Regions from separate parts of the Mesorhizobium sp. Cs1321R2N1 genome, predicted to be linked through region 1. Evidence: riboswitches for the same ligand, from Rfam matches in the RefSeq annotation. Region 1 holds a riboswitch; each other region holds the start of a gene.

Region 1 (5,759 bases):
GTCTCATCTTCCGCTCCGCCCCAAACAGCCTCTACCGCAGCAATTGCCGTTGCCAGCAACTCTGTCGAAAAGGAGTGATAGTCGTCCAGCCTCAGCCCATCGTCGCCGCGCGCCAACAAATCCAGCAATTCACGCGGCGTTTGTGGAATCCCTTCAACGGCATATCCTTGTTGCTTAAAGTCCCGCAGCATGGCGATCACGCTGGACGGCACATCCAGCCCGACCGCATAGCCGGTGCGGCCAGGGGCGCTGGGGTAATCGGGAATGAGGATCGCCAGCTTGCGTTCGGCGCGCGGGGTCTGCTGCAGACGGATGAAGGCCGCTACGCGCCTAGCCACTTGCTCAACACGATCCATTTCCGGCCGGTTGGCCAAGGCGCGGTGGCCCAGCGCCGGGTCGACATCGCTCTCGCTCTTGAAAGAGATGGCGCCGGCAAGGATGCGGCCATCGAGTTCGGGCAGCACGACATGCATGGCAAGGTCGGCGGGCGCCAGTCCCCGCTGATTGTTTTCCCACACGTCGCGGCGCGTGGTGCCGACGATGACCTGGAAGACAGGCACGCCGGCGCGGTCGAACGGGGTTTCCACGCCGGGCTCGGCGCCAGAAGCGAAAGCGGTCGCGGTGATGATGGCGGCGGGTTTCAGCGATGCGATGGTATTTTCGACGAACGCCAGGGACACCGGATCCTTGAGACTGGAAACGAAGATCGGGACCGGTGCCAGTCCCTGGGAGTGTAAAGCCTCGGCCAGCGCATCGATCGGGGCGACATCGGCTGCAAGCAGCATCGATCGGTAGAAGAGAATCGGGATGATGGGAGTGCTGGCATTTGAAAGGTCCGGCTGTTCTGCGACCCCCAATCCAGATTGATAGTAACCAGCTTTCGGCACGCTGACCGGACTGGCGACGGGCATATCTTGTCCAGCCAGGCCTGCCAGCCTGTGCACCAGGGCGCTCATATTGGCCGGGCCGCCCTCGCGGAAATAGCCGAGCAGGCCGTCGAGTTCGGCGCGCGGCAGCGTCGAGGCTTCGATCAGCCTGAGATCCTCGTCATGGCTTTCACCCGGAAGCAGCGCCAGTCTTATGCCGCGCTCGCGGGCGATTGCCGCGAGTTGGTCGCAGCCATAGCGCCACCAGTCGTAGCCGCCGAGGATGCGCACCAGGATCACCTTGGCATGGCTGGCGACGCTGTCGATCCAGAGATCCACGGACATGGGATGGCGCAGGTCGCGCAGTGCGGCGAGCCGCATCGACGGCAGGCGATCGGCGTCGGCCTTCCATGCCGCCGCCAGTCCGGCGAGATCGCTGTCGGTGAAGGACAAGGCAACGATATCCGCCGGCGCCTGCCGGAGATCGACAGGCTCGGCGAGGTCGTCGAGCGAGGCGGAGGTCGTGGTGAGGATGTGCATCGCGGCCCGTGCCTGAAATCAGCCGGCGAGGATACGTTCGATCGCCGGACGGTTCAGCCCCTTGAGGCCGATGACGACGAGGCGCGAGCGGCGGTCGTCCCCGGCGGTCCAGGCCCGGTCGTAGTAATGATTGACGCGCGGGCCGACGGCCTGCAGCAGGAGCCGCATCGGCTTGCCACCGACCTCGACGAAGCCTTTCACCCGCAGCACGTTTTCCTGTTCGGCGGCGGCGGCGACGCGTTTTGCCAGTTCGTCCGGATTGGCGATCGATGGGATGTCGACGATGAACGTGTCGAAGTCATCATGCTCGTGGTCGAATGCGCCGTCGTGATGGGATTTGCGGTTCTCGATGTCGTCCTCGACGGCGAGACCAAGCCCGAGCAGCACCGAGGGATCGACCTTGCCATGAGACGTCGGCACGATCTTTACGGCGCGGGCGGAGTGTTCGCCAATGATGGCATGGGCGCGGGCTGAGCCCTCGGCGTCCATCAGGTCGCTCTTCGACAGGATGATCAGGTCGGCGCAGGCGATCTGATCCTCGAACACCTCCTCGACAGGATCATCATGGTCGAGGCTTTCATCCCCGGCGCGCTGCGCCTGCAGGGCGTCCATGTCGTTGGCGACGCGGCCTTCGGCAAGTGCGGGACCGTCGACCACGGCGATGACGCCATCGACGGTTACCCGGCTCTTCACTGTCGGCCACTGGAAGGCCTGGACCAGCGGCTTGGGCAAAGCGAGGCCCGAGGTTTCGATCAGGATATGGTCGACCTTCGGCGTCAGCGACAGGATCTGGTCGAGCGCCGGCACGAAATCGTCGGCGACGGTGCAGCAGATGCAGCCATTGGCCAGCTCGACGATGTTTTCCTCGGGGCAGGTGTCGATGCCGCAGCCCTTGAGGATCTCGCCGTCGATGCCGATGTCGCCGAACTCGTTGACAATGATCGCGATACGCTTGCCGCCGGCGTTTTCCAGGAGATGGCGGACAAGGGTCGTCTTGCCGGCGCCGAGGAAGCCGGTGACGACGGTGCAGGGAACGCGGGAAACGGATGCGGTCATATCAAGTCTTTCAGCATGTCGGGGGGAGGGATGCGGGCAACGAGGCCGCGCTTGAGGCTGTCGGGCCGGCCCCGCCAGGGAATGAGGCCGTCGCTGGAGGTGGCGAAGAGTTTCGCGCCGGTGACGAGATCGGCGCCGCTGGTCGTGGTCAGATCGCCGAAAACATAGCTCCAGCAGCCGTCACGCAGGATCGCGGCGCTCAGTCGGCGTTTGCAATTGCCGAGGCATTCGACGGTGCGGATGCGGATGTTGTCGCCCGAGGCGGCTTGGCGCGTATCTTCGGCCAAAAGTTCGCCGGCCCGGGGATGGGCGTCCGAGCCGCTCTCGTCGCGACAGGAGGCGCAGACGATGACAGTGATACTGGCCAGGGAATCATCCTCGCCGGACGAAATGTCCGTTGTTTCAGCCGAAAAACTGCTGTCGCGATCCAAATCAGGCTCCTTGCCCGGAAAACCCGCCGGGCGATCGGATACTAGCATTCCAGACGGCAGGTCTCCTGGCTCGCGGGTCATCGCCTTGGGTAGCCGCCTTCCCGGGACAATCCCAGTGGCTTTCGGCCTTGGCTCTTCGCTCACAGTTGCGGGGACAGCCGCGGATTTGGGATTTTCAATCCCGCACCGCATTCCCTCTTGGCTCCTCCCTTTGCCGAGAGGAGACCGTCTGGATCCGATTTAGGCTCTTGCGGGCAGCGGTGTCAACGCGAGCTTACGACACCGCGATGTCGGACAGCGCCGGGCCCAGGTCGCCGGCAGGCGTCACTTCGATGCGTTCGAGGCCAAGCCAGCCCTGCATCTGCTTCAATTCCTCGAAAAGCTGAGCGGCGGTATCGGGCGGTGCGCCGGGCTCGGCGTAAGCAGCATGAGCACGCAGGACACTTGCCGGCCGGTCTGCCTTGAGGTCGACGCGCGCCACGATCCTGTCGCCGAGCAAGAAGGGCAGGACATAATAGCCGTATTGGCGCTTGTCGGCCGGCGTGTAGATCTCGATCCGGTAGTGAAAATTGAACAGCCGCTCTGAGCGCGAGCGCTCGAAGACAACGGGGTCGAACGGCGCCAGCAGGGCGCGGGCCTCGATCTTGCGTGGCAATCGCGCGTCCCTATAGAGGTAAGCCGGCTTGTCCCAGCCCTCGACGCGGACCGGCAGCAACTCGCCGAGTTCGACCAATTCCTCCAGCCGGCCTTTCATGTCGGCGGGGGAGAGTCGAAAATAGTCGCGCAGGTCGCCCGATGTCGCGATGCCGTGGGCGCGGGCGGAGATGCGCAGCAATTCACGATGTGCATCCTCGGCGCCCGGTACTGGCAGGTCGAGAATCGCCTGCGGCAGCACGCGCTCTGGCAGGTCGTAAAAGCGCTCGAAGCCGCGCCGGTGCGCCGTGGTGATGCGCCCGGCCCAGAACAGCCATTCGAAGGCATGCTTGGCGTGGCTCCAGCCCCACCAGCCGCCGGAGCCTTTCTGGCCCTCCAGCGCGGAAGCGGCGACCGGGCCGCGCTGGACGACCTCGCGGTAGATCTCTTCTATGTAGGCGGCGTGCTCGCGGCCCCATTTGGCCAGCCCCAGATACATTTCATCGCCTTGCTCGGCGCGCTGCATGCGCCAGCGCATCAGCGGGTAGGTTTCGACCGGCAGGAACGAGGCCTCATGCGCCCAGTATTCGAAGACCGTGCGCTTGCGGGTCACGGCGGCGTTGTCGAGCAAAGCGAGGGGATAGGGGCCAAGACGCGAATAGAGCGGCATGTAATGGGCACGAACCACCGCACTGACGGAATCGATCTGCAGCAGGCCGGTGCGGGACAGAACGCGGGCGAAATGGCGGCGGTCGGGCGTGCCGGCTGGGCGGGGATCGAGAAATCCTTGAGCGGCAAGCGCAATGCGCCGGGCGGCGGCAAGCGAGATCTTTTCCTTCATGCGGATGCGTCCCTGATGGACCTGTCTGGCGTCGTTGCAAGGCGTGATTCCAGCCCATGCTAGCAGGGTTTTGGCGGCAACCGTGTCAGGAGAAAAAAGTGGAGTAAAGTGCGAAGGAAATCAAACAGGAGCGTATGGGACCAGTTTCTCCCGGATTGCCGTCCAGCTCGGTGTTTTGAACAAGGTTTGACTTGCTTCGCTGGAAGTGCTGCGCTAACCCTCGCCGCGTTGCAGCATAGGCTCCTTAAAACGGTTCAGCGGTTAAACTGTCACGCTTCCGCATTAAGGTCCGGTGCTGTAATCAACGTGGATTGGCGCCAACGGAAAGCCGCTGCATGAACGCACTCCTCAGTTCGTACCTGCCCATCGTCCTGTTTATTGGCGTGGCGCTGGTGGTCGGTCTGGCGCTGCTGGCCGCGCCGTTCCTAGTAGCCTACCGCAACCCGGATCCCGAGAAGCTGTCCGCCTATGAATGCGGATTCAACTCGTTCGACGACGCCCGCATGAAATTCGACATCCGCTTCTACCTGGTGTCGATCCTGTTCATCATCTTCGACCTGGAAGTAGCCTTCCTCTTCCCTTGGGCGGTGTCCTTCTCGAAGATTGGCATGCTCGGTTTCTGGTCAATGATGGTGTTTTTGGCAGTGCTGACCATCGGCTTTGCCTATGAATGGAAAAAAGGAGCGCTGGAATGGGATTGAACGACAGTTCAGGCACCCTCGTCGCGCCGAAGCCCAAGGGTATCATTGATCCCAACACCGGCAAGCCGGTGGGGGAGGACGATCCCTTCTTCCTCGAAATCAACAACGAGCTTGCCGACAAGGGTTTTCTGGTCACCTCGACCGAGGCGCTGATCACCTGGGCGCGCAGCGGTTCGCTGATGTTCATGACCTTCGGTCTGGCGTGCTGCGCGGTCGAGATGATCCACACCTCGATGCCGCGCTACGATTCGGAGCGCTTCGGTGTCGCGCCGCGCGCGTCTCCGCGCCAGTCCGACATCATGATCGTGGCCGGCACTCTGACCAACAAGATGGCGCCGGCGTTGCGCAAGGTCTACGACCAGATGCCGGAGCCGCGCTACGTCATCTCGATGGGCTCCTGCGCCAATGGCGGCGGCTACTACCACTATTCCTATTCGGTGGTGCGCGGCTGCGACCGGGTCGTGCCGGTCGACATCTATGTGCCCGGCTGCCCGCCGAGCGCCGAAGCCCTGCTCTACGGCATTCTTCTGCTGCAGAAGAAGATCCGCCGCACCGGCACGATCGAACGGTAAATCCATGGCCGCATCCCTTAGCGAACTGTCGACCTATCTCGGCGAGAAGCTGATCGGCCGCGTCAATGACGCGGTGCTCGCCTATGGCGAGCTCTCCATCAATGTCGAGCCGCGCGACC
Region 2 (5,759 bases), on a different contig from region 1:
AGATCCTGCAGTTGACCAAATATCTCGACCGCCTGCCCAAGGCGATGTCGGGCGGCCAGCGCCAGCGTGTCGCCATCGGCCGCGCCATCGTGCGCAATCCGAAAGTGTTCCTGTTCGACGAACCGCTGTCGAACCTTGACGCGGCGCTGCGCGTCGCCACGCGCATCGAGATCGCCAAGCTCAAGGAATCGATGCCCAACACGACTATGATCTATGTCACGCACGACCAGGTCGAGGCGATGACGCTGGCCGACCGCATCGTCGTGCTGAAGGATGGCCACATCGAGCAGGTCGGCACGCCGATGGAGCTCTACAAGAGCCCCGGCAACCTCTTCGTCGCCCAGTTCATCGGCTCACCGGCCATGAATATCCTGCCGGCGGCGGTCGACAAGACGGGCAATCCGACCATCGTCAGTCATGTCGGCGGCCGCAAGGCGACGGTACCGATCGCGACGCCTGCTTCGGCAAAAGGAGCGGCGGTCAGCTTCGGCGTGCGGCCGGAAGATCTCGCGATCGCCAGTGGCAGCGATTATCTGTTCGAGGGGACGGTCGATTATCTCGAGCAGCTCGGTGAGGTTCAGCTGGTCTATATCGACATCGGCCGTGCCGACCTGCCGCTGGTGACCAAGTTGCCGGGCAATGTCGAGGTCAAGCGCGGCTCGACGCTGCGGCTGACCGCCAATGCCGGAGATCTTCATATCTTCGATGCGGATGGACGGTCGTTCGCCCTGCAGGAAGCGGAAGCAAAAGCCGCCTGAGACCACAAGCTGTCTCGACAACGCAAAAAGAGAGCGGCGGGCAAGCCCGCCGCTCTCTTTTGTATATTACCACGGCTGGTTAGTTGTTGCCGAAGAGGTTGCGGTCTGCGCCCTGAGGGGCGGACTTCTGTACGTCGCCCGACGAATTGAGCAGCTTGTAGACAGGCGATTCGCTCTTGCGGATCGAGCCCGTATGCGAGGTGTCGACGTTGACGGTCGCCTGCTTGTTGATGTCGGTGCCGCCAACGTTGTCGTTGCCGGCATAGGCGCTGCCAGCGGCAATCAGAAGAGCGGCGGCGGTAAGAACAATCTTTTTCATTTTGGTACTCCGATTTTTTCGAATTCAAGGGGCGGGCTGAGCGCGCCGTCCTTGCTTGAAGAGATGTTAGTTGTTGCCGAACAGGTTGCGATCGGCGCCGTGCTGGACGGGCTCCTGGCTGGCAGGAGCCGACTTGTCGACCGACGCGGTGTACGAGTTGTCCACCGCGGCGGCAGGCTGGTTGGCACCGTTGGAGCCATAGTTGTCGCTGGCAAAAGCGCTGCCGGAAATGGCCAGAACGGCGGCGGCGGCAATAAGGATCTTGTTCATTTTAGGTACTCCTGAATTTCTTGAATTCCGCCGGATCGGCGGGCAAGCCCGCCAATCCGTGGGGACAGGCCGTTAGCGGCCGAAGAGGTTGCGATCGCTGCCCTGAGCAGGCGTCTGAGCAACAGGCTCCGACGTCTTGGTGGAGGTGGAAGCGGTGTACGAACTGTCCACCGCGGCAGCAGGCTGGTTGGCGCCGTTCGAACCGTAATTGTCGCTACCAGCGAAGGCGCTGCCGGAAACAGCCAGAAGGGCGGCGGCAGTGAGAATGATCTTTTTCATTTTTTGGTACTCCAGTATTTTTCCGTCCGTCTAGCGGCGTGTCTTGGGATTAAATCGCGTCGTTCGGACAGCCCCGATGTGGGAGAGCACCCTTGCCGTTTCCAATCACGAAGTTGTTCAGCGTGGACCATGACTCCACCACTTGAAATTGTACCAGCGCCTTCCGCATCTCTTATTTTATCTTGTGATATCAGTTAGTTACGTTAAAACAGCGTCCTGATCACCAACTGTGTCGGAGGCTCGGCGTTCACAGCGTCTTGCACGCACCGTCAACAGAAACGAACCGTTCGGTTCGATTTTAGCCTCCTCTAATAGTCACTTTTTGAAACTGTTAACCTATTTGCTGCCGGCAAAGGGGTCGGCGCGGCTTGGCGACAGAAGGCGATTCCAATCGGCTACAAGCCTGTCATGACGATCCAGCATGCGTGTCGCGCCGCATGGATGCGATGTCGCTTTCATGCCGATGTCGCAAAGTCTGTCGTGGTTAGATCAGGCATCTCAGGTGCCGCTGCGTGACGACGGAGCGGAGAATTGGGAAGCCGGTCAGATTCCGGCGCTGCCCCCGCAACGGTGGTGGAGTTCAAGTCGCAACGGGAGACCACTGGGCGAAAGCCTGGGAAGGTGTCGCGATGGTCCGCAAGGGACAACTCCAGAGCCCGGAAACCAGCCCGAGATCGCTAGAACTCGACTGATCGCGGTGGGCGGTCAAGAGGCGGATGGTGTCTGTCCGGCTTTTCGCCGATCTGCGCCCAGTCCTTCCTCAATCACCACCAGTTCAGTCCTTGAAACTGAGGACAGGACATGGACGCGCGCAACGACATGCTGAGGCTCTTGAACAGCCGCAGACAAGGCTTTTCGCTGGAACAGCCCTTTTACACCGACCCGGACTACTTCAAGCTCGACATGGAGTTGATCTGGTATCGCGACTGGCTGTTCATCGGCCATGATTGCGAATTGCCCAAGCCGGGCAGCTTCATCACCATGCAGATCGGCGATTATCCGGTCGTGCTGGTGCGCGATCAGCAGGGCAAGATCAACGCCTTCCACAATTCCTGCCGCCATCGCGGCAGCCGCGTCTGCAATTCCGACAAGGGCACGGCCGCCAAGCTGGTCTGTCCCTATCACCAATGGACCTACGAGCTCGACGGCCGGCTGCTGTTCGCCCGCCAGATGGCCGATGGGTTCGACAAGAGCCAGTTCGGCCTGAAGCCGGTCGCCTGCGAAAGCGTCGCCGGCCATGTCTTCATCTGCCTGGCCAAGGAGCCAGCCGACTTCGCGCCGATGCGGGCGATGATCGAGCCCTACCTTTTGCCGCACCGGCTGCGTGAGGCAAAAGTCGCCTTCGAGAGCACCATCATCGAGAAGGGCAACTGGAAGCTGGTCTGGGAGAACAACCGCGAATGCTATCATTGCGCCGGCAACCATCCCGAACTCTGCAAGACCTTCCCGGAAGCACCGACGGTGACGGGCGTCCAAGGCGCCGACAGCGACCCGGAGATGCTGGCGCACTGGGCGAAATGCGAAGCGGCCGGCCTGCCGAGCAAGTTCCGCATCGATCCGGCCGGCCAGTATCGCGCGACCCGCGCGCCGCTGCTGCGCGATGCCGTCAGCTACACGATGACGGGAAAGCGCGCGGTCGAGAGGAATCTTTCCGACAGCGTTTCAACCAACCGCATCGGTTCGTTGCTGCTTTACCACTATCCGACGACCTGGAACCACATCCTGGGCGACCACGCCGTCACCTTCCGAGTGCTGCCGATCAGCGCCACGGAAACGGCGGTGACGACCAAATGGCTGGTGCACAAGGATGCGGTCGAGGGCGTCGATTACGATCTCGCAGAACTCACCCATGTCTGGACCGAGACCAACGACCAGGATCGCCGCATCGTCGAGGAAAACGCCTTCGGCATCCTGTCGCCGGCCTACGAGCCAGGCCCCTATTCGGAGATGCATGAGGGCGGCGTGATCCAGTTCGTCGAGTGGTACGCATCCTTCATCGGGCCACGGCTTGCCGAAGGCGGCCGGCCGGCCCTGCGCAGCGTTGCCTAAGGCATATCGCTAGAGACGGCGGTTTTGGACATGCGCGGAACAAAAGGGACAAGAGGATGAATGCGATGACGGATCTCGGCCTCTATCGCCATCTCGACCAGATGGCGCCCTGGAACGACAGGTTGCAGGTGCTGGAAGTGACCGGCGTCACCGACGAGGCGCCCGACGTGAAGACCTTCACCTTCCGGTCCGACAACCAGACCTGGTTCCGCTACAAGCCGGGCCAGTTCGTGACGCTGGAATTGCCGACACCGGACGGGCCGCTGATGCGCACCTATACGCTGTCATCGTCACCGTCGCGGCCATTCTCGATCGCGGTGACGGTGAAGGCGCAGGTGGGCAGCATCGGCACACGCTGGATGTTCGATCACCTGGCGCCGGGCTCGCACGTCAAGGCCTATGGACCAGGCGGCGACTTTTCACTGCACAGCCATCCGGCGGCGAAATATCTGTTCATCTCGGCCGGATCCGGCGTGACGCCGATGATGTCGATGCTGCGCTGGCTGAACGACTGCGCGCCATGGACCGATGTCGGCTTCGTCAACTGCGCGCGGCGCCCGGAAGAGATCATCTTCCGCAAGGAGCTGGAGCTGCTCGGCGGCCACATGCCGGGCCTGTCGCTCGGCTTCATGATCGAGGAACGGTCGAGCCGCGAGGGCTGGTATGGCCATATGGGCCGCATCGACGCTATCCGGCTGCCGCTGCTGGCGCCGGATTTCCGCGAACGCGAAATCTTCTGCTGCGGCCCCGACCCCTTCATGCGCGCCGTGCGCGGCATGCTCGAAGCCGCCGGCTTCGACATGGCAAAGTACCATCAGGAGAGCTTTGCCGCGCCGACCGTTGAGGAAATCCCGGTGCCATTCGCGGCGCCGGCGCAGGACGGTGTGGCTGTCCCCGTCGAAGCCGCAACGCCGATCCGCTTCGCGCTTTCGGACGTCGACGCCGACTGTGTCGCCGGCCAGACCGTGTTGCAGACGGCGCGTGCTTCGGGCGTGCGGATACCGGCGGCCTGCGAATTCGGCCTGTGCGGAACCTGCAAGGTGAAGAAAGTCTCCGGCAGCGTCGAGATGAGCCACAATGGCGGCATCCTCGATCACGAGATCGACGATGGCTTCATCCTGGCCTGCTGTTCAAAGCCACTGTCGGCATTGGAAATCGAGGCTTGATCCGCCCGGCCTTCGACTGATCCGGGAATGGTCCGCGCCTTGCCGGCACGGTCGGATCGGCCTCAAAATGCACACCCTACGAAAAAGAGCCGAGGGCACAATCGCGGCAGTCGTTCCTCTATGACGATGATGTCCGGCTGTCAGCCATCATCGAGGTCTCGCGTTCGCGGGCTCTTATGTCGGCAAGCATCCATGCCGACAGGGACAAGGGCACCAATACGCCGATGCCAAGCCCGATACCGTTCACCAGATGGGCGATGGCAGGGTAGAGCCAGACGAGCGCCAGGAAAATCCGGGGCATGTTGGCGCGCGTCGAAAAAAGGTAGGCCACGGCGACGGCAAGACCGACCGTGTCGTAGCTGTAGCCGTACGGCGTCGCGACCGTTGCCAGCACGGCGGTGAGGACCACTCTTTCGCCGTGCTCGACCTGCCGCCAAGGCAACCAGACCCAGATGGAGGCACAGATTGCGGCAATGGTCGCAACGGCTTGCATCACATAGGCCACCGTCAGTCCGGCGCCGCATGCGCGCGCCAGGAAGAACATGGTTGCGGCATTGGCCTGGTAGGGTTGCGGATAGGGCGCCTCCAGGATTGCCGTCATCAGGGGGCGGGTTTCGGTCCAGAACAGATGCCAGACGTCGAACCCGAGCGAGAGCCCGGTCAAAATGAACAGCGTGGCAGATGACAGGGCCGCGGCGGCGATGGCACGCCAGTTGCCGCCGGCCAGCAGGCAGAACGGCACCAGAATGCCCAGATGCGGCTTGATCGTCAGCAAACCGAACAGCAGCCCAGCCAGGATTGGCCGTTTTGGCGCCACGGCCAGCCCGCCAATGAGAAGAGCCGTCGTCAGGGCACCGTTCTGGCCGAAGATGGCGTTGATGAAGACGGCCGGACACACAAGGACGGCCGCTTCGGCCC
Region 3 (5,759 bases), on a different contig from region 1:
GGGACCGGTGTTGACGATCAGCAACCCCTTCTCGACCGTCTTGCTCGCAACCTCGGCGTCCTGCACCGCCTTGCGCTTGGCCATCTTGGCGCGATGGCGTTCTTCATCCTTGTCGTCGATGTCAGTCATTTCACTTCACCTTGAGCGGTAGCCCCGCCACCATCAGCAGCACCGTGTCGGCAACCGCGGCGACCCGCTGGTTGAGCCGGCCGGCATCGTCACGAAAACGCCGGGCCAGCGCATTGTCGGGCACGATGCCTTGCCCGACCTCGTTCGACACGACGAACCACGGTCCGCGCGGCCGCGACAGCACGTCCGCCAGCCGTCGGCACTCCGCCTCGACGTCGTGACCGGCCAGCATATGATTGGTGAGCCATAGCGTCAGGCAGTCGACAAGCACCGGCTGATCATCCGGCAAAGCCTCCAGCGCTTCGGTAAGGTCGAGCGGCGCGTCGATGGTCGACCAGCCCTCGCCGCGCCGGGAGCGGTGCAGTGCGATGCGCTCATGCATCTCGTCGTCATAGGCTTGCGCCGTGGCGACATACGCCCATGGCGGGGGCAATGCCATCGCCAATGTTTCGGCGTGCGCGCTCTTTCCGGAGCGCGCGCCGCCGATGATGAAAATCAGCTTGCCGCGATCAGGCAAAGCTGTCGCGCAAGCTGGTCGCCGTGCCGGTGAAGCGCCTGCGCACCACGCCCACGACCGCGCCGAGCACCAGCCAGAACACCAGATTGGTCACCGTCACCGCCACCACGAACTGATGGTGCAGGCCTTCCGGGATAGGCGTCTCGAAACTGTCGGGCTGCGGCGCGCCGACGATGTGCGGGGCAACGATCAGCAAGACGGCAAGGATGGTCAATGGCAGCGATCTGCGAAACACGATCAGGCCAAGGCCGATGGCGGTCGCCGCCGCCGTCGCGGTCCACCAGATCTGGCGCGCAAGCAGATCGGCCGCCGGCATCGCCGGCAGTTCCGGCTGCAGGCCAAGGCCTGGTGCCAGCGTGAACACGGCAAAGCCGGCCAGCCCCCAGAACACGCCCTGGCGCCAATTGCCGACGCCGCCGGCAAACTCGGAAACCGCGACCAGGACCAGCGCGAAGCCGATGCCGGTGACGATATTGGCAACCACGCTGAAGGCGAAACGCTCGAAACCGTCGGCCGGCGCCCAGCCTTCGTCTTCCACCGCCGGCGCCATGGCGTCGGCGGTCGCGGGCGCGGCAGAGCTCATCGCATTCCCAGCGGGCGCGACCGTGCTCACCGCATCGTTGCTGGCCGCCGGTGCGGCCGCGTGGTCATGGTGATGGCCGCCGCCGGCCTTTTCGTAGACTTCCGCCTTGAGGATCAGCGGCACGGTCGCATAGGCCTGCATGCAGGCGAGAACGACACCGGCCACAAGCCCCGCGATCGCCGCGACGAACACGACGTTGCGAAACAGATTCATGATGTCAGATCCTCGTTAGTGGCAGGGAAATGCCATCGAGTGGCGATAGTCGTGGGCGGCATTGTGGACCGCATCGATATGCGAGAAACCGACAAAGCCAACGACGAACATGCCGAGCAGCGCCGCGAGCGCGAGCTGCATGAAGCGCGCCTGCGAGGAGACGGAGGCGCCGAGGGAGACGGAAGCGGTAGTCATGTCTTGTCCTTTCGCCCTCCACCCGAGGGCATCGAAGTCAGTTTCCTGTCGCCGGCAGGTCTCCTGGCTCGCGGATAAGCGCCCTTCCCCACCTTCCCGAAGGAAAACCTTCAGTGGCATATGGAGAGGACTACCGCACACAGTTGCGGGGGCAGCCACGACATTGGGCAAAACCTCGCCCGCACCGCATTCCCTCTTGGCTCCAAAAAGGAACCGACGACGTTGGTGACTATAGGGAAATTCGCCGCGCGCGGCAAACCAAATTCCGACAGCCGCCAGCGCAGGAGCGTCGTATCGGCAAGGCCGCTCCCCTCCTGATTGACAAACTTCATGGCCGGGTGTCGGCTGCCAACCCTCACAGGAAGCCAGCCATGCAGCCCGATGCCAGCGAGCGCGAGCCCTATAACGGCCTGACCCGAACCGAGCCGACGCTGCCCTCATCGGCCTATTGGGACCAGGAGACCTATCAGCGTGATCTCGACGCCATCTGGTACAGAAATTGGCTGCTCGTCTGCCGCGAGGCCGACCTTGCCCAGCCTTTGGCATTCCGCACCTTCCGCGTCGGTACGCAGGAAATCCTTGTTCTGCGCGACGACGCCGGCGCGTTGCATGCCTTCCACAACACGTGCCGGCATCGCGGTTCGCAGCTTTGCCAGGAAGGCGAAGGACACCTGAAGGCGCGGCTGATCACCTGCCCGTATCATGCCTGGTCCTATTCGCTGCGTGGCGATCTGGTGCGTGTACCGTCGAAATCGCTGCCCGACGGCTTCGACAAGGCCGACCACCCGCTTTATCGCGTTGCACTCTCGGTGTGGCGGGGCTTCGTCTTCGTCAATCTTGCTGAAGATGCCGCCGGCTCAGCGCTGTCATCCTTCGACCCGGCCTCCGGCGACCTCGGCAACTGGCCGCTGGACACGCTGGTGTCAGGCCATGTGCTGCGCAAGGTGATGAACTGCAACTGGAAGATTTTCTGGGAAAACTTCAACGAGTGCCTGCACTGCCCGGGCGTCCACAAGGACCTGTCGCGGCTGGTGCCGATCTATGGCCGCGGCCTGATGAGCCGGCATGACGATCCCGAATGGACGCGCCATGCCGACAATGATGCGCCGGAATTCTCCGGCGGCCTGCGCGCCGGGGCTGAAACATGGTCGCGTGATGGGCAGACGCATGGGCCGGTTTTCCCCGGCTTGACGCAGGCGGAACGCACCGCCGGCCAGACCTATGCCACCAGCCTGCCCTCGATGTTCATCGTCGGCCATGTCGACTATGTCAGGACCGTGCGGCTGGTGCCGCTCGGTCCCGAACAGACCGAATTGACCGCCGAATGGCTGTTCGCGCCCGAGGCGCTCGCCGCCACCGATATCGACAACATCGTCGCCTTCGGCACACAGGTGCTGGAGGAGGATGCCGCGATCTGCGAGATCAACCAGAAGGGCCTGCGCTCGATGCGTCATACAGCCGGCGTGCTGATGCCCGAGGAATATGAGCTGCACGGCTTCCACAATTGGGTGCGCGAGCGCCATGCTGAGCTTTCGCTCTGATTTTTTAGAGGGATTTAGGCAGGTAGCGCCAGGTCATGAAGCCGCAAAACGCCGCCAGCAGGCCGAGCGTGACGAACACCGATCCCAATCCGAAGAAGGCCAGCACCACCGAATAGACCAGCGGCGGCGTCAATTCGGAAAAGTCGAGATAGGTGCGGTAGACCGCCGCCATCTGCGCGCGTTCATAGGAGCGCACCGAGCGCATGAAGGCGGTCGAGCCCAGCGCGTCGAGCGCGATGGTGAAGAAGGCGCCGCACAACAGGAAGGCGCCGGTCAGCAACGGCTCTGCCGCTCCGACCGTGCCCGCCGCCAGCAGCGACGCCGACATGGCGAAGTAGGCAAACGTCATGGTGCGTCGGCCGCCAAAGCGTTTTCCTGCCTTGCCCCAGAAGATCGCCATGAACAGCAGCGCATTGCCGGCCGAGACCAGCAGGCCGCCCGCCAGTTCACCCTCGCCGGTGATCACCATGAACAGCGGTCCATAGACGAAGAACGTCGTCCAGAAGCAGGACCGGCCGAAGGCGATCAGCCAGGCGAGCCTGAGCCTTGGCTGCGCCACGAAGCGGCCGATGTTGGCGAGCGGATTTGCCGGCCGCGTCTTGCCCGGGCGGATCGACGGGTTGTCGCCCAGCCGGTAGGTCCAGAACAGCGCCAGCAAAGCCATGGCGAAAACCGCCACCGCGCCATGCGCGGCATAGATGCCGAAATGCGCATAAAGGAAAATGCCAAGCGTCGGCCCGCCCGTCCAGGCAACCATCGACCACGCCATGCGCAGCGATTCGGCCTGCATGAAGTCGGTCTTGCGGATGTGGTCCATGATGTAGAGGTTGAGTGTGATCGACAGCGCACTGGCGCCCATGACGCGGCACAGCATGCCGGCGAGTTGTCCAGCGAGCGTGTGGGTGACGAAGAACAGCGAGCCGATGGCGAGCAGGCAGGCGCCTGCCGTGTAGACCCAGCGCCGCGCGAAGCGGCGGATCAGCATCGGCATGAACAAGGTCACCGACAGGCCGAGCATGGATACGACGGTGTAGAGGATCGAGACGATCTGCTCGTTGTGGAGTATCTCGTAGGCCTGGATCGGGATGACGCTCGACACCATGGCGCGGGCGAAGGACTCGACCGCGTAGAGCGAGGCGAAGGTGCGCGCATCCGCGGCCTTGAGGGCCGGAAGCCAGATCGGATGGCGCACATGCGTGGACATTGCTTCCCCAAAGCAGAATCGCGGCGTCAAATCTGCCGTGGATATTTCAGGCCCATTAAGAGGAAACCGACGCACACCCGGCAAAAAGCGAAGCCGGTCAAAGGCTTTCCCGCGCTGGCCCAATTCGGCGGCTGGCGCGGGCTCCGCCGCGCGGTCAGGCCAAGGCGACCGGTCTTCTTCTATCCAGTGCAACCGTGATAGTCGTCTTGGAGGGGCTGAATCAGATCGCGAGACCATGAGCATCCACACGCCGACCGCACCCGTTCCGGAGCCATCGAAGCGCATCGTTGCCATCGATATTTTGCGCGGCATCGCGCTGATCGCGATGGCAAGCTACCATTTCACCTGGGACCTGGAATTCTTCGGTTACACCGACCCCGGTCTCACCGCCTTCGGCTGGTGGAAGATCTACGCCCGCTGCATTGCCTCTACCTTCCTGTTCCTTGTCGGCGTCAGCCTCTATCTCGCCCATGGCCGACAGATCCGCTGGAACTCCTTCTGGAAACGGTTCGCCATGGTCGCCGGTGCGGCGGTCGCCATCTCGGTCGTCACCCGCATCGCCACGCCGGATGGATTCATCTTCTTCGGCATCCTGCATGAGATCGCGCTCGCCAGCCTGCTTGGCCTCGCCTTCCTGGGCCTGCCGGCGCTGCTGACGCTTGTCGTCGCCGCGCTGGTCATCGCGGCGCCAGTCTACCTGCGCTTCGAGGCACTCGATCACCCTTGGCTGTGGTGGATCGGCCTTTCCGCCGTCAATCCGCGCTCCAACGACTACGTGCCGCTTTTCCCCTGGTTCGGCGCGGTGCTTCTCGGCCTCGGAGTGGCGAAACTCGCTTCCGCTTCCGGCATACGGGCACGCCTGGCGAGCCTCGTGCCCGGCCGCTGGGCCAATCCACTGGTCTTCATCGGCCGCCACAGCCTGGCCTTTTACCTGATCCACCAGCCGCTGCTGATCGGTAGCGTCTGGCTGTTCTCGCAACTGATGCCGGCGCAAGTCGAGCCCCCGCAGGTCAATTTCCTGAAAACCTGCCAGCGCTCGTGCGAGCAGATGCGCAACGCAACCTTCTGTTCGAGCTATTGCGGCTGCATGCTTGATACGCTGCAAGGCGAAGGATCACTTGATCGGCTCTTCAACAACGACCAGACTGCGGACTTCAGGGCGCATCTGTCCGATCTTGCCGCAACGTGCACCGCCAAGACGGACGACAAGATAACCGAGGGAGGGACACAATGACCGAGCCGAAGCCTGGAGTGATACCGTGGCCGCCGGTGATCTACGCTGCCGCAATCGCCATCAGCATCATCCTCGGCATGCTGTATCCCTTGCCCTGGATCGGAGACCTCCTGGGCGACATTCTGTTCGCCGCCGGTTGGGTG
Region 4 (5,759 bases), on a different contig from region 1:
TCCTGCTTGGCCTGCTCGATGCGCTCCTTCGACGAAGAGACGAAATTCCACCAGATGTAGCGCTTCGAACCGAGCGAGGCGCCGCCGAACAGCATGAAATGCGCACCGGTTTGCGACGATATGACGATCTCGTCGCCGGGCCGGAACACCAGCAGCCGTTCGGCCGGAAAGACGTCGCCCGAAATCGAGACTTCGCCCTCCAGCGTGTAGATGGCGCGCTCTTCCGCATCGGCCGGGATTTTGACGCTGGCACCGGGCCCCAGCCGCAAATCGGCGTAGAGCGTGTCGGAATCTGCCCGCACCGGGGACCGCAACCCTTGGAAGTCACCGATGACGACGCGGCCGCTGACGCCTTCGGCATCGATCTCTGGAAGCCGCAGCGCCGCTGTGTTCTCGAACACCGGTGCAACCTCTTCCTTGCCGTCCGGCAGAGCCAGCCAGGTCTGCAGGCCGGAGATCGACATCGGCGCGCCGCGCAATTCCTGCGGCGTGCGCTCGGAGTGGACGATGCCACGGCCCGCGGTCATCAGGTTCACGTCGCCGGGCTCGATCACCATTTCGGTGCCGAGCGAATCGCGATGCCTGATCTTACCATCGAACAGATAGGTCACTGTCGACAGGCCGATATGCGGGTGCGGACGAACATCGAGCGCCTGGCCGGCGCGCATGATCGCGGGGCCCATGCGATCGAAGAAAATGAACGGCCCGACCAGCCTTCTCTTGGCGGTCGGCAAGGCGCGGCGCACCTCGAAGCCGCCAATATCCTTGGCGTTGGGGATGACCATCAGTTCGATCTGGTCGCTGGCGAAGGCATCGCCGGCCTCAGGGTCTTCCCCCGGGAAGAAGCTCATGAACTCTCCTGGTCAGCGCTCGGTGGCCGCTTTGGACATGTCAGGCGAACCGGATCGCCGCCTTTGCTCTCAGTTTGGCTGCCACCTCTTCGCGATTGCGCGGATGCTGGTGGGTTTCCAGGGAATCAAGCAATTCGCGTGCGGATGCCGCGATGGCTTCGACCGCATGATCGAACGCATGCTGGTTCTGTTTCGACGGTCGCGTCGTTCCGCTGAGCTTGCGGACAAACTGGAGTGCCGCGTCGCGGACTTCGTCATTGGTTGCCGGCGGATCAAAATTGAACAGGGTCTTGATGTTTCTGCACATCGCTTCCGTATCTCCTCTTGTCCGTTTCAATCGGGACGAGTTGTATCCTCAATCATGATCGTGTCCAAAAGTCGGTAAGCCTGCTCCGGACCTCAGTCCGCGTCGAGCGGCTCGGTTCCAACCGGCTTGCCGTCGCGCGACAGCCTGATCTTCTCGACCTTGTCCTCGGCGGCCTTCAGCAACCGGTCGCAATGCACCTTCAGCGCCTCGCCGCGTTCGTAGATCCGGATCGACTGGTCGAGCGGCACGTCGCCACGCTCCAGATCATCGACGATCTTCTCCAGCGCGTCGAGTGCCTGCTCGAAGCTCATCGCCTTGACGTCTTCGTTGATCTCACCAGTCATCATTCATCCTTTCATCAGTCGCCCGACATGGGCGCCGACCGAAAATGCCAATCCCTGCAGATCGTAGCCGCCCTCGAGCACGCTGACGAGCCGGTTGCCGCTATGGCGTGCGGCGCGCTGCATCAGTTGGCCGGTCGCCCAGTCGAAATCGTCCTCGGTAAGATTGATCTCCGCCAGCGGGTCGCGATGGTGCGCGTCGAAGCCGGCCGAAACGATGATCAAATCGGGCGCGAAATTGTCGAGTGCCGGGAGCACGCGCGACAGGAAAGCATCGCGAAAAACCTCGCTGCCGGTCTGCGGCGCCAGCGGCGCGTTGACGATATTGCCGGCGCCGGTCTCGTTCTTCGCGCCGGTGCCGGGATAGAGCGGCATCTGGTGCGTCGAGCAATAGAGCACCGAGGGATCGTCCCAGAAAATATCCTGCGTGCCGTTGCCGTGGTGCACGTCCCAATCGACGACGGCGACACGCTCCGCACCATGCTTCTTCTGCGCATAGCGGGCAGCGATAGCCGCAGTGTTGAAGAAGCAGAAGCCCATGGCCGTGGTCTTTTCGGCATGGTGGCCGGGCGGACGAGCCGCGACGAAGACATTGTCGGCGCGGCCCGCAAAGACGTCGTCGACGGCGGCATTGGCGGCGCCGATCGCGGTGATCACCGCCTGCCAGCTCTTCGGGCTGGCGGTGGTGTCGGCGTCGATGCGGGCGAGGCCTTCAGCGGGAATGGCGGCACGCACGCGCGCGACGAAATCGGCGGGATGCGCATAGAGGATGGTCGCCTCGTCGCCTTGCGGTGCCTCGGCGCGGTCAAGCGCGGCAAAAGCTTCGTCGTCGAGCACGCGCTCGATGGCGCGCAAGCGGTCGGGCCGCTCGGGGTGACCTGGCGGGGTGATGTGTTCGAGGAAGATCGGGTGCGTGTAGAGACGAGTGGCCATGTCCCCCTTATCTAGTGCCCCGGCGCCGTGATGGCCATGCGTTGCGGCTTGATCGCTGGGGAAAATCACGCCTGCGTCCATTCATGTCGCTGCGGGCATTGGCGTCGCCGGCGCTTCGGCGTAAGGTCGCCGCCACTGCCTGGTGCCTGCCGGAGGTTTGTTTTAGCCGCATTTCTGCGACGCCAAGTGATTCCACTTGGGAGCAAATGCTCTGGCGGGAGAATCGGGAACACGGTTTGATGCCGTGGCGTGCCCAACGCTGTGAGGGGGACCGCGCCGGTAAATGCCACTGTCGATGACGGGAAGGCACCGGACGTGGGTTGATCCCGAGCCAGAAGACCGGCCTGGCAGGCATCGTCATCCGCATGGTCAGGCGGATGATATCAGAGCGACGTGCGCCCTCCTGGACGCACAAGTACGCTCTGAGAATTTGAACTGCTGCAATCGCAAGGGGACAAGCGATGCCGGAAGCTATGACCGCTCCAACGGCCGATGGATTTGATCAGATCGCGCGCGACGCGGTTTACCGCGCCATGTTCACGCGGCGCGACGTCCGCAGCCATTTTACATCGGAAGCGATCGACGACGAGGTGCTGGCGCGGCTTTTGCTCGCCGCCCATCACGCGCCGTCAGTCGGCTTCATGCAGCCTTGGAATTTCATCGTCATCCGCGATGCCGCGCGACGGGCGGAGGTGCGCGATCTGTTCTTGGCGGCGCGCGAACAGGAACTGCCGGCAATCGAGGCGGACCGGCGGGCGCTTTACCGCAAGCTCAAGCTCGAAGGCATCTGCGAAAGCGCATTGAACATCTGCATCACCTGCGACCGCGAGCGCTCGAAAGCCTCGCCGCTGGGACGCTGGCACAATCCGGAAATGGATCTCTACAGCACGGTCTGCGCGGTGCAGAATTTTTGGCTGGCGGCACGCGCCGAGGGAGTCGGCGTCGGCTGGGTCAGCATCATCGAGGCGCAAGCGCTGAAGAGCCTGCTGTCCATCCCCGATCACGTGACGCCGATCGCCTATCTCTGCGTCGGCCGTGTCTCGGAGTTCGCGCCAAAACCGGATCTCGAAACGCATGGCTGGGGCCGACGGCTGCCGTTGCCCGACCTGATCATGAGCGAGACTTTTTGTGGGCAAGGCGAAGCGCCGCTCAAATCGACAGTGGCCCGCTTCAGCACTGTTGCCGGTGGGCCCGCCAGCCCAACCGATCAGCGTGTCGCGCCGGCCGTGCCCCAGCGCGAACCGTCGAAGGTGGAGAGCGCCTTGCGCTTGAGTTCCCGGAACTTCGACGAGGCATCGGCCAGCCTGGCGTCCCAGGCGGCATCGGGCACCTGACCCTCGATGGTCTTGAAATAGACCTGCATCAGGCAGGCGATGGCGAACGGCTCGATGAACGCCGCCTTAAAGGCCCAGGCAAAGACGATGGCCAGAACGAAGGCCCAACCGGCGAGCTGTCCTGGCATGACGTAAAGAATGGCGGCTGCCGGGGCCAGCATCAGCAGGAAGATGACGAAGGAGACCCCCCACATGATCACGGCCAGCCAGACGGCGTTCTTGAGCATGATCTTGCCGTTCTGGGCGTAGAGCACAACGCCTTGCCGCGCGGTCTCGAAGGGCGAGGACGAATTGATGCGGATGTTGTAGCCGAGAATGATCTCGTCGACATAGGTCAGCGACAGGCGGATCACCGTGTTGAGGAACGAGACCAGGCCGCTCAGGCCCGGAATGGGCAGGAAAGCCGCGATGCCGCCCAGCAGGCCGGTGATGGCGCGGATGGCGCCCTTGACCAGCTGGTCGACGACGAAAAGGATGTTCGCCTCGGCAAAACGCTCGGTCACAACCCCTTTCGCATAGGCGATCTGGTTCTGGCCGTCGGGTACGTCGTGGCCGTCGATCAGATGCACCATGACGGCGATATGGCCTGCCTTGACGACGTAGAGGATGTATTCGCGAATCCAGTAGACAGCGATCGAGACGAGGCCGAAACCGACAATCCCGCCCCACATGGCAAAGGACAACGGCCCGTCGGGATCGGTGGAGATATGGCCGACGCCATAGCCGACCGAGGCACCGGTGCCGGTGGCCATGATATAGGCCAGCGTGATGCCGAAATAGACGATCATACGAAAGACGATGAAAGGCCAGGTCCGCATCATGATGGACACCGACCTGCCGATATCGAAATCCCACATACCCCGAATCCCCCAGAGGTGGCTGTGGAGGATGCGCCCAAACCGTCTATTGTCAATTGCGAGCGGTGGCGGAGCCCGATTGCGGGTCAGTTTGGCCGCGCCTCCGGCTTCTCGAGCAGGCCTTCGAGCAATTGCTTGAACGCTGCCACCACCTTCCTCGACGTCGCTTCGGGATCGTTCGAGTTGGCGATCCGCTGCGCGGCCTGGCTGCTCGCCCCGTTGATCAGCCGCGCCGCGGTCTCGGGATCGAGGCCCGGCACGACCACCCCGTCCTGTTGCAGCGCGGTCAGATGATCGGTCATTGAACCGACGCAGGCATTGGCATTCGACCACTGTGCCGGGTCGCCCAGCACGGCCGGACCGTCCCGGAACATGATGCGCTGGATTTCCGGCTCCAGCGCCATTTCGATGTAGGTCGTGCATTCGTCGACGAAATGCTGCCAGCGGGTCGGCGCCCTCGACGCGACCTCATTCACCCGCGCGGCCATTTCCGCATCAATTTGCGCGATAACCGCCTGCAGCAGTCCCTTCTTGTCGCCGAAGTGATGATAGAGGGCGCCGCGCGTCAGTCCGGCCGATGCCGTGAAATCGTCCATCGACGCTTCGGCATAACCGATGGTGCCAAAGGCTTGGCGCGCCGCGGCGATCAGCTTGGCACGCGTCTCGGCGATCATCTCCTTGCGGGGTCGGTGCATGCTCTGGCCTTATCTACATACGCTCCGTATGCCAATTGACATACGCGACGTATGGTCTATCTAACACTTATACGTCTCGTATGTAATTGTCGAATCGCCCCTTGTCGAGGAACAGGATCATGCAAAACCCCTACTCGGAAATCTTTCGCGCTCCTGGCGCCAGGGGCTTTGCCGCCGCCGGCTTCATGGCGCGCCTGCCGATCGCCATGGCGCCGATCGGCATCGTGGCGATGCTGTCGCAGACGCGTGGCGAATACTGGCTGGCGGGTGCGGTTTCGGCGACGTTCGCCTTGGCCAATGCTTTCCTGGCGCCGCAAATATCGAGGTTGGTCGACCGCCTCGGCCAGACGCGGGTTGTCGTCCCCACCACCATCATCTCCGTGCTCGCATTCGCGGCCCTGATCGCATCGGCCAATCAGGACTGGCCGGTATGGACGCTAT

Evidence for each region. Region 1 has a riboswitch for cobalamin ahead of O7A61_RS17745 (DUF1636 family protein). Riboswitches for the same ligand answer to the same signal wherever they lie in the genome.
Region 2: linked by a shared signal. The riboswitch ahead of O7A61_RS26195 (aromatic ring-hydroxylating oxygenase subunit alpha) and the one ahead of O7A61_RS17745 (DUF1636 family protein) in region 1 are both predicted to bind cobalamin.
Region 3: linked by a shared signal. The riboswitch ahead of O7A61_RS14275 (CbtB domain-containing protein) and the one ahead of O7A61_RS17745 (DUF1636 family protein) in region 1 are both predicted to bind cobalamin.
Region 4: linked by a shared signal. The riboswitch ahead of bluB (5,6-dimethylbenzimidazole synthase) and the one ahead of O7A61_RS17745 (DUF1636 family protein) in region 1 are both predicted to bind cobalamin.

Annotation. Positions count from the first base shown of each region.
Region 1 is NZ_JAPYKP010000066.1:1,068-6,826, forward strand. It holds partial or broken gene O7A61_RS17735 (cobaltochelatase subunit CobN) at 1-1,406, opposite strand, end outside; gene cobW (cobalamin biosynthesis protein CobW) at 1,425-2,462, opposite strand; gene O7A61_RS17745 (DUF1636 family protein) at 2,459-2,893, opposite strand; cobalamin riboswitch at 2,932-3,138, opposite strand; gene O7A61_RS17750 (winged helix-turn-helix domain-containing protein) at 3,168-4,367, opposite strand; gene O7A61_RS17755 (NADH-quinone oxidoreductase subunit A) at 4,703-5,068, shown strand; gene O7A61_RS17760 (NuoB/complex I 20 kDa subunit family protein) at 5,059-5,640, shown strand; gene O7A61_RS17765 (NADH-quinone oxidoreductase subunit C) at 5,645-5,759, shown strand, end outside.
Region 2 is NZ_JAPYKP010000142.1:8,915-14,673, forward strand. It holds gene O7A61_RS26175 (ABC transporter ATP-binding protein) at 1-758, shown strand, start outside; gene O7A61_RS26180 (DUF680 domain-containing protein) at 838-1,077, opposite strand; gene O7A61_RS26185 (DUF680 domain-containing protein) at 1,144-1,347, opposite strand; gene O7A61_RS26190 (DUF680 domain-containing protein) at 1,420-1,626, opposite strand; cobalamin riboswitch at 2,110-2,312, shown strand; gene O7A61_RS26195 (aromatic ring-hydroxylating oxygenase subunit alpha) at 2,428-3,675, shown strand; gene O7A61_RS26200 (hybrid-cluster NAD(P)-dependent oxidoreductase) at 3,741-4,841, shown strand; gene O7A61_RS26205 (glycosyltransferase family 87 protein) at 4,960-5,759, opposite strand, start outside.
Region 3 is NZ_JAPYKP010000045.1:9,359-15,117, reverse strand. It holds gene cobO (cob(I)yrinic acid a,c-diamide adenosyltransferase) at 1-129, opposite strand, end outside; gene cobU (bifunctional adenosylcobinamide kinase/adenosylcobinamide-phosphate guanylyltransferase) at 131-646, opposite strand; gene O7A61_RS14280 (CbtA family protein) at 639-1,442, opposite strand; gene O7A61_RS14275 (CbtB domain-containing protein) at 1,458-1,637, opposite strand; cobalamin riboswitch at 1,674-1,870, opposite strand; gene O7A61_RS14270 (aromatic ring-hydroxylating oxygenase subunit alpha) at 2,009-3,178, shown strand; gene O7A61_RS14265 (MFS transporter) at 3,183-4,382, opposite strand; gene O7A61_RS14260 (heparan-alpha-glucosaminide N-acetyltransferase) at 4,618-5,616, shown strand; gene O7A61_RS14255 (methyltransferase family protein) at 5,613-5,759, shown strand, end outside.
Region 4 is NZ_JAPYKP010000031.1:20,066-25,824, reverse strand. It holds gene O7A61_RS11260 (pirin family protein) at 1-851, opposite strand, end outside; gene O7A61_RS11255 (DUF2277 domain-containing protein) at 892-1,158, opposite strand; gene O7A61_RS11250 (exodeoxyribonuclease VII small subunit) at 1,251-1,502, opposite strand; gene O7A61_RS11245 (histone deacetylase family protein) at 1,506-2,432, opposite strand; cobalamin riboswitch at 2,600-2,793, shown strand; partial or broken gene bluB (5,6-dimethylbenzimidazole synthase) at 2,894-3,553, shown strand; gene O7A61_RS11235 (hypothetical protein) at 3,640-4,623, opposite strand; gene O7A61_RS11230 (TetR/AcrR family transcriptional regulator) at 4,710-5,318, opposite strand; gene O7A61_RS11225 (MFS transporter) at 5,438-5,759, shown strand, end outside.